One region of the Mixta calida genome, then DNA from elsewhere that is predicted to be linked to it. Evidence: predicted binding sites of a transcription regulator. Region 1 holds the regulator's gene; the other holds the start of a gene.
The links. The regulator PurR, encoded in region 1, represses purine synthesis genes. The targets are predictions, from matches to a motif close to CANGCAAACGTTTGCNTG.

Region 1 (4,417 bases):
GCAGGCCTCTCCGCAGGCGCCGGTTAAGGCCAGTCAGCATAAGATTGATAAGAAAAGCGCCCGTGAAGATGAACGGCGCAAGCGTCGCCCCTTAAAAACCACCAGTAAAAAAACGCGTACGGCGACGGCGGAAAAAAGCAAAGTCAAAAAGAAAGGCAAAACGGCAACCGTCGCGGTATCCCCAGCGTTAACCACGAAAAAAGGCCGCTCACCGGTTAAAACGGCAAAAGAGAACAGCGCAAAGAAAAAAAGTATGGCCAGGACGGCGAAGGCGCGCTATGGCCATCAGCGCGGCGATAAAAAGCAGACCAAGGCCCGTGGCCCGCTCGAAATGAGTAAGGCGCACCGCGAGCGTTATCAGAAAGCGCGTGAAACGGCGATGAACAAGCTGATGGGTCAGCTGGGCAAACCTTACCTGTGGGGCGGCACCTCGCCTCACACCGGCTTCGACTGCAGCGGTCTGGTCTGGTACGCCTATAAGGATGTGGTGAAATTTAAAATTCCCCGCACCGCCAATGAGATGTATCACTTGCGTGACGCCGCGCCGGTCAACCGTCAGTCGCTGGAAAAAGGCGATCTGGTCTTTTTCCGCATTAATAACCGCGGCGCCGCCGATCACGTTGGCGTTTATCTTGGCAACGGTCGTTTTATTCAGTCGCCGCGCACCGGTAAAGATATTCAAATCAGCCAGCTCAGCGATGATTACTGGGAGCGCCATTATGTCGGCGCGCGTCGCGTAATGACGCCAAAAACCATCCGCTAAGCGCGTTGCGCAACAAAAAAGCCTGTCTTGCGACAGGCTTTTTTTATACGCATCATCCGATCAATGCATGACAGCGGTTAAGCTGAAAGCGATGATCATCAGCAATGCTGCGACAGTGGTGCTTAACGACAGCTTTAAATCGGTGCTCACCCGGCCTCTCCTTTAACCACACAAACAATAACGGTATAGATTTTCCCATACTCACCGGTAAAAATCTCGTTTTCTTTGCGTCAGCTTGATAGAATCCCCGCCTTGCGTTGCGCAACACCGGCAAACCGTCGCTGTTGGCCCTTTTTTAAAGACGTCCCGCCTGCCAGACGTATCTCAGCCAGCACAATGACAATGGATAAGCACGCTGAAGCAGGCCGCGAGGACGCAAACGTTTAACATTAGCCTTATCAAACCCTTATGATAAGCGCAGGAGTATCTTTTTAATGGCAACAATCAAAGATGTCGCGAAGCGTGCCGGCGTGTCTACGACGACGGTGTCACACGTCATCAATAAAACCCGCTTTGTCGCGGAAGAGACGCGCGAGGCGGTGTGGGCGGCCATCAAAGAACTACACTATTCGCCCAGCGCGGTCGCGCGCAGCCTGAAGGTGAACCACACCAAGTCGATCGGCCTGCTGGCGACCTCCAGCGAAGCGCCCTATTTTGCGGAAATCATCGAAGCGGTGGAAACGCGCTGCTTCGCCCGCGGCTATACCCTGATTCTGGGCAACGCCCATAACGATCTGCAAAAGCAGCAGGCATATCTGTCGATGATGGCGCAAAAGCGCGTCGACGGTCTGCTGGTAATGTGTTCTGAATATCCTGAAGCGCTGCTGAAGATGCTTGAGGAGAACCGCAATATCCCGATGGTGGTGATGGACTGGGGCGAGTCGCGCGGCGACTTTACCGATACCGTGCTGGATAACGCTTTTGAAGGCGGCTACATCGCAGGCCGCTATCTGATTGAACGCGGCCATCGCGATATCGGCGTGATTCCCGGACAGATGGAGCGCAACACCGGCGGCGGCCGTCTTGCCGGCTTTATGAAGGCGCTGAACGAGGCGAATATACCGGTGCGCGAAGAGTGGATCGTGCAGGGCGATTTCGAGCCGGAGTCGGGCTACCGCGCCATGCAGCAGATCCTGGCGCAGAAGCAACGCCCTACCGCCGTCTTCTGCGGCGGCGACATTATGGCGATGGGCGCTATTTGTGCGGCGGATGAGATGGGCCTGCGCGTGCCGCAGGATATTTCGGTGATCGGTTATGATAACGTGCGCAACGCGCGCTATTTTACGCCAGCGCTGACAACCGTTCATCAGCCGAAAGAGCAACTAGGCGAAACCGCCTTCGATATGCTGCTGGATCGCATTATCAATAAGCGCGAAGAATCGCAAACGATTGAGGTGCATCCGACGCTTATTGAACGCCGCTCGGTGGCTGACGGCCCGTTCCGCGACTATCGTCGTTAATGCTTTACGTCATCGCGGCTTATCCCTGCCGCGACCTTTGCCTTGCCGCTCAGGATAATGCGCTATCCTGAGTGCTCTCTTCCTCACGCAGCCACTCCCGATTCAGCGTCTCCGTATCGCCCAGATAATCCAGCAGCCAGCTCAGCGCCGGCGAACCGCTCTGTTCCGACCAGCTGACGCAGCAGTGGCTGTCGGGAAAAGGCACCGGCAGCGGCAACTCCGTCAGTTCCTGCGTCGCCAGCAGCGGCGCGGCGAAATGGCCGGGCACCATGCCAACGCAGAGACCGGCGCGCAGGCAGTCGAAAGCGCTCTCCCAGTCAGGCACCACCAGCCGTCGCTGATTATCCAGTGTCCAGGTGGTGCGGCGCGGCAGCGCGCGCGAGGTATCCTCCAGCACCAGTGAAGGCCAGGGACGGATATCATCATCCTGCAGGCCGCCGGTCGCTGCGGCCAGCGGATGGCTGGCGTTAACCACGCAGCGCCAGTTGAGCGCGCCCATATCACGGAAGGCGAAGCGGCCGCCGACGGGGATAGCCTGCGTCGCGCCGATTGCCACATCGACACGCCCGTCCGCCAGCGCGTCCCAGACGCCGTTAAACACCTCCGGGGTGATTAACAGTTCCATATCGGGAAAATGGCGATAAAAATCGAGCACCAGCTGACGCGTGCGCTGCGGTTTTACAATGCGATCGACGGCGATGCTCAGCTGGCCGCGCCAGCCGTTCGCCACCTGCTGACACTGCCGACGCGTGGCGAGCATTTTTTTGATAACAGCGCGGCCTTCACGAATAAAAAGCTCGCCCGCCTCGGTTAATACCACATCGCGATGACGACGTTCAAACAGCGGCACCGCCAGCCAGGACTCCAGCTGGCGCACGGTATAGCTGATGGCGGAAGGCACGCGATGCAGCTCCGCGGCGGCAGCGGAAAAGCTGCCGGTGCGGGCGACGGCGTCGACCACTTCAAGGGCATGTTCTGACCACATTTTTTGCCTGCAAAAATTTTGAAATCAACCGGCAAATTTTAGCGTTTCACATTCAGAAAAACATCCTTTACCCTCGCGCCGTCTGTTCACCTGCTAATTAATGAGAAAGAGATGTCTGGTTCAAAAGGATTTATGCTTTATCTGGCGCTGCTCAGTACGCTGGGTTTTCTCGCCACTGATATGTATCTGCCGGCGTTCACCGCCATGCAGGAAAGCTTCCACACCTCCGCAGGCGTCATCAGCGCCAGCCTGACGGTATTTCTTGGCGGCTTCGCCTGCGCGCAGCTGATATGGGGCCCCCTTTCCGACCGCTTCGGCCGTAAGCCGGTCCTGCTGTTCGGCCTGGCGCTGTTTGCCCTCGGCTGTGCGGGCATGCTGTGGGCGAATGAGACCTGGCAGATGTTGACCTTGCGCTTTATCCAGGCGGTGGGCGTCTGTTCCGCCACGGTAAGCTGGCAGGCGCTGGTGGTCGATCGCTATCGCGGCGCGCAGGCTAACCGCGTGTTCGCCACCATTATGCCGCTGGTCGCGCTTTCTCCGGCGCTGGCGCCGTTGCTGGGCGCCTGGGTGCTGAGCCACTTTTCATGGCGGGCTATTTTCCTGACGCTGCTGCTGGTGACCCTGCCACTACTGTTCGCTACAGCCAGGCTGAAAAAAGCGCCGGCGGCGGCCGCGCACGATTCGCGTCCGCGCGCCGGCTTTTTCACCATGCTGACCTCGCGCGTCTACGGCGGCAACGTACTGATCTATGCCGCCTGCTCCGCCAGCTTTTTCGCCTGGCTGACCGGCTCACCCTTTATCCTGCACGATCTCGGTTTAAGTCCGGCGGATATTGGCCTGAGCTATATGCCGCAAACCGTCGCTTTTCTGGCGGGCGGATTCGGCTGTCGCACCGCGTTGCAGCGTCGCAGCGGCAGGACGCTGTTGCCTGCGCTGCTGATCTTCTATGCAATCAGCGTCGTGTCGCTGTTTATGGTGGCGATGAGCGGAAAAGCGACGCTGTGGGGCCTGCTGGCGCCGTTCTGCGGCATGGCGCTGGCCAACGGCGCCATTTACCCTATTGTGGTGGCGAACGCGCTGCTGCCGTTCCCGCAGGATACCGGCAAGGCCGCCGCGCTGCAGAACTGCCTGCAACTGGGCCTCTGCTTTTTCGCCAGCCTGGCCGTTTCCGGCTGGCTCAGCCATCCGTTGCTGACCACCAGCGCAGTG
Region 2 (4,417 bases), 480 kb from region 1:
CGTCGAGCAGCGTCTCCCACTCGTCCGGCGTCCCGGTGTCCGCTGGCTGGCGCAGGTAGATGGCGTATTCGTTGCCCGCTTCATAACGGCTTTGATAGCGGTAGCCGTTTTTCACATAAGGCACGCTGTAGTCCTGCTGCGATATGCGCCCGACCATCTCTTTTAACAGGCGATCCTGCAGGGCCTTCTGCGACAGCATGACCTTATGACCGTAGTCATTTTCCGCGTGTAGATAGTCGAGCACTTCTGGATCTTCGCGCTGATCGTCGCGCAGCCAGTAGTAATTATCGACGCGAGTATCGCCATGCAGCGTCATCTCATGGGGAACTTTTTTTGCTTTTGGTGGCATCATAACGGTTACTGTTTCCAGACAAACATCCATTAAGGGTGGCAGCTAAGGCCATGATTGCCAAGCGGTGAGCGGTAAAAACCAGCATGCAGCCTGTCGCCAGGCGGCGTCAGGCCTTAACTTAAGGAAATCAGGAAGGCAGTTTCTCTTTTTCCTGACGGATATCTTTTTCAATCTCTTCGCGTACGTCCGCCGGAATTTTCAGCGCGTCGCCCAGCTCTTTCAGATAGCTGCGCTCCATAAAATGATCGACATCGATCGTCGCGCAGCTGAGAAAGTAGAGTTCCAGCGCCTCTTCTTCGTTTTTAACGCCCTGCGCCAGCCAGTGCGGATCGAGCGGACGATTGATCGCCTGCTGAATCAGCGCTTCTGCCTGTTCACCATAGCCCGCCTGATGGATATTTTGCTCAATCGCCTTACGCTCCTCACCATCAATATGGCCGTCGCTTTTAGCGGCGAAGACCAGTGCGGTGATCAGACGCTCAGCCCGCTGATCGACCGGCGTCGCCTGCTGGCCAAACTGCGGCTCATCCTGATGCGCTTCACGCACGCGCTGTTTGTATTTGTTCCACAACAGGGTGCCCGCCGCCGCGCCGCCGCCGATAATCAGCGCGTTTTTGCCATATTTCGCCAGTAAGTTGCGCGAGGTCTTGCTGGATATCAGCAGTCCCGCCAGGCTGCCAAGCGCGCCGGGCGCCAGCATTTTATTTAAGGCTTCGCTGCCGCCCTGCGCTTTCGCGCCTGCGTTGCCGAGGTTCTTGTTGCCTAACATTTGTTGAAGTTGCTGCAGCCAGTTACTCATAGTCTCTCCTTTCGCAATGTGCGTCATAGTCTGAAGTACCGGACGTCAAGAAGCGTAAGCGGAAGCAAACAGATGAAAACGCCGCGCCGGAGAACCGGCGCGGCGTCAGGCCGGGCAGACAAGATAAGAATATGGCGGACGCGATGTCGCCTGAAACGATACGGACACACAATAAAAACGCGACCGCAGCTTTGCCTGACCAGCGGAGAGCCCCGCTCTGCTCAACTTCTTATGAACAAAGTGTGGCTGATATTCGTCAGGCTGCAATATTGATCAGGCCGCCTTAACGGCGCGCATCTTTTTACTGCTTTCTGTATCAGCCGCTTTCGGCACGGCGTTATCGGACTGCGCCTCCGGCAGTTTACTGGTGCGCAGAATATGCTGAACCGCATCTTTCTGCTCGGCGAGGAACAGACCCAGATTTTCAAACTGCGCTTCATCCAGCGGCAGTTCGCTCTGCAACAGCCAGTCAGTAAAGGCCTCCGCCATATCGAGCATCTTGTCGTATGCGTCTGCTTCTTTCTTGCTGGCAAATGTCATTTTTTCTTCACCTTTTCTGACCACTACAAATTTGGTTTCAACAGCCATGACTCACCTCGATTACTGTATTTTTATACAGTATAGCAGGCCAAATTTTCAGATCAAGCTTTCCTGACGGCTGCGTACGCAAACGTTTTCGTATATACTGCGCGCGTTTTTCTTCCTCACTTTCAGGTAGGTACTATGACGACTCTTGGAACAGCGCTGCGTCCGGGCGCGACGCGCGTAATGCTGTTAGGCTCCGGCGAATTGGGTAAAGAAGTGGCGATTGAATGTCAGCGGCTGGGCGTAGAGGTTATCGCCGTCGATCGCTACGCCGATGCGCCCGCCATGCACGTCGCGCATCGCAGCCATGTGATCAATATGCTGGACGGCGAAGCGCTGAAAACATTGATCGCCCAGGAGCGTCCCGATTATGTGGTGCCTGAAATCGAAGCGATCGCCACCGATACGCTGATCGCCCTGGAGCAGCAGGGGCAGCGCGTGGTGCCTAATGCGCGCGCCGCGCGTCTGACCATGAACCGCGAAGGCATTCGTCGCCTTGCGGCGGAAACGCTGGCGCTGCCGACCTCCTCCTATCGCTTCGCCGACAGTCAGGCGTCATTTATCGCGGCGGTGGAAGAGATCGGTTTTCCCTGCATCGTCAAGCCGGTAATGAGCTCCTCCGGCAAGGGGCAGAGCTTTATCCGTGAGGCGGCGCAGCTGCAACAGGCGTGGGACTATGCGCAACAGGGCGGCCGCGCCGGCGCCGGAAAAGTAATTGTCGAAGGAGTAGTGAAATTCGATTTTGAGATCACTCTGCTCACCGTCAGTGCCGTTGACGGCATTCATTTCTGCGCGCCGATAGGCCACCGTCAGGAAGATGGCGACTACCGCGAATCCTGGCAGCCGCAGCAGATGAGCCCGCTGGCGTTACAGCGCGCTCAGGAGGTTGCGGAAAAAGTGGTGACGGCGCTAGGCGGTTTCGGCCTCTTTGGCGTAGAGCTGTTTGTCTGCGGCGATGAGGTGATATTCAGCGAAGTGTCGCCGCGCCCGCACGACACCGGCATGGTGACGTTGATCTCGCAGGATATGTCTGAGTTTGCGCTGCATGTGCGCGCCTTCCTGGGTCTGCCCGTTGGCGCGGTGCGTCAGTATGGCCCGGCCGCCTCCGCCGTGATCCTTCCGGCGCTCAGCAGCAACAACGTCAGCTTCGGCAACGTTGAGCAGGCGCTGGGCGCGGGCTTGCAGCTGCGGCTGTTCGGCAAGCCGGACGTGGACGGTAAACGTCGGATGGGCGTCGCGCTGGCGACCGGAGAGAGTACGGAAGAGGCGGTAGCGCGTGCGGTTGCCGCCGCTGCCGCCGTGAAGGTCAGCGGCTAAGGCTGCCGGCTCTCCCATGGCGGGAGAGCCGGTGATGACTTAACGCGCGCCAGCGACGGCTTCGCGCGCCAGTTCAGTAATGCGCTGATAGTCGCCGGAAGCCAGCGCATCGTTCGGCACCAGCCAGGAACCGCCGATGCAGAGCACGCTTTTCAGCGCCAGGTAGTCGCGGTAATTTTTCGGCGAAATGCCGCCGGTCGGACAGAAGCGCACCTGTGGGAAAGGCCCGGCGATCGCCTGCAATGCCTTTACTCCGCCATTGGCTTCCGCCGGGAAGAATTTAAACTCGCGCAGGCCATATTGCATCCCGGTCATCAGTTCAGAAACGGTGCTGATGCCGGGAATAAGCGGAACGGTGTCTTCCACCGCCGCCTGCAGCAGCGGCTCGGTGATGCCGGGGCTGATAACAAACTGGGCGCCTGCGGCGGTCACTTCCGCCAGCTGCTGGGTATTGATCACCGTTCCGGCGCCAACGATGGCGTCCGGCACTTCCTGAATGATCGCCTTCAGCGCATCCATTGCCACCGGCGTGCGCAAGGTTACTTCCAGCACGCGTACGCCGCCCGCCACCAGCGCTTTAGCCATCGGCACCGCATGCGCCAGATCGTTGACCACAATCACCGGCACCACTGGGCCTGTTGTCAGAATCGCCTCGGCGCTTGTTTTCCAGTTTTTCATCGTTCTACTCTCCTGTCAGGCCAGCGAACCCATCCGACCACTGGCAATAATGGCGCGCATCCGCGCAGCAAAGAAAACGCTCAATACCATACCCGATTTTATTCGCGGTCGTCCACGCCCTTTAACGTTTTTTGAAACTGCGGTTCAATTTTCTATGCATCCGCTTCAGCGCGAAAAAAAGCCCGCATTTCGCGGGCTTAGTTGTTGTGCTTATTCAAACTCGTTCCAGGAACGGCCGTCGCGCGTGATCATGGCGACAGAGGCGACCGGCCCCCAGGTGCCTGCCTGATACGGCTTCGGCGCCTCGTTGTCGGCGGCCCAGGCGTCAATAATGGAATCGACCCACGTCCATGCCGCTTCCACCTCGTCGCGGCGCACGAACAGCGCCTGAATGCCGCGCATGCTTTCCAACAGCAGGCGCTCATAGGCATCCGCCAGGTGAGACTGGTTAAAGGTCTCGGAGTAGCTCAGGTCAAGCTTGGTGGTTTGTAGGTTGTGTTTGTGATCGAGGCCCGGCACTTTGTTCAGGATTTCGATATCCACCCCTTCGTCCGGCTGCAGGCGAATGGTCAGCTTGTTCTGCGGCAGCTCTTGCCAGGATTCTTTAAACAGGTTCATTTCCGGGTTTTTGAAGTAGACCACCACTTCAGAACACTTGGTCGGCAGACGCTTGCCGGTGCGCAAGT

Region 2: the regulator PurR is predicted to act here: its motif matches at 1,815-1,832, upstream of purT (formate-dependent phosphoribosylglycinamide formyltransferase).

What each region holds. Positions count from the first base shown of each region.
Region 1 covers NZ_CP026378.1:2,098,264-2,102,680, reverse strand. The annotation lists gene C2E16_RS09960 (C40 family peptidase) at 1-763, shown strand, start outside; gene cydH (cytochrome bd-I oxidase subunit CydH) at 824-913, opposite strand; gene purR (HTH-type transcriptional repressor PurR) at 1,198-2,223, shown strand; gene punR (DNA-binding transcriptional activator PunR) at 2,273-3,208, opposite strand; gene punC (purine nucleoside transporter PunC) at 3,320-4,417, shown strand, end outside.
Region 2 covers NZ_CP026378.1:2,579,795-2,584,211, forward strand. The annotation lists gene ptrB (oligopeptidase B) at 1-352, opposite strand, end outside; gene C2E16_RS12395 (tellurite resistance TerB family protein) at 480-1,151, opposite strand; gene C2E16_RS12400 (YebG family protein) at 1,425-1,739, opposite strand; gene purT (formate-dependent phosphoribosylglycinamide formyltransferase) at 1,875-3,053, shown strand; gene C2E16_RS12410 (bifunctional 4-hydroxy-2-oxoglutarate aldolase/2-dehydro-3-deoxy-phosphogluconate aldolase) at 3,093-3,731, opposite strand; gene zwf (glucose-6-phosphate dehydrogenase) at 3,942-4,417, opposite strand, start outside.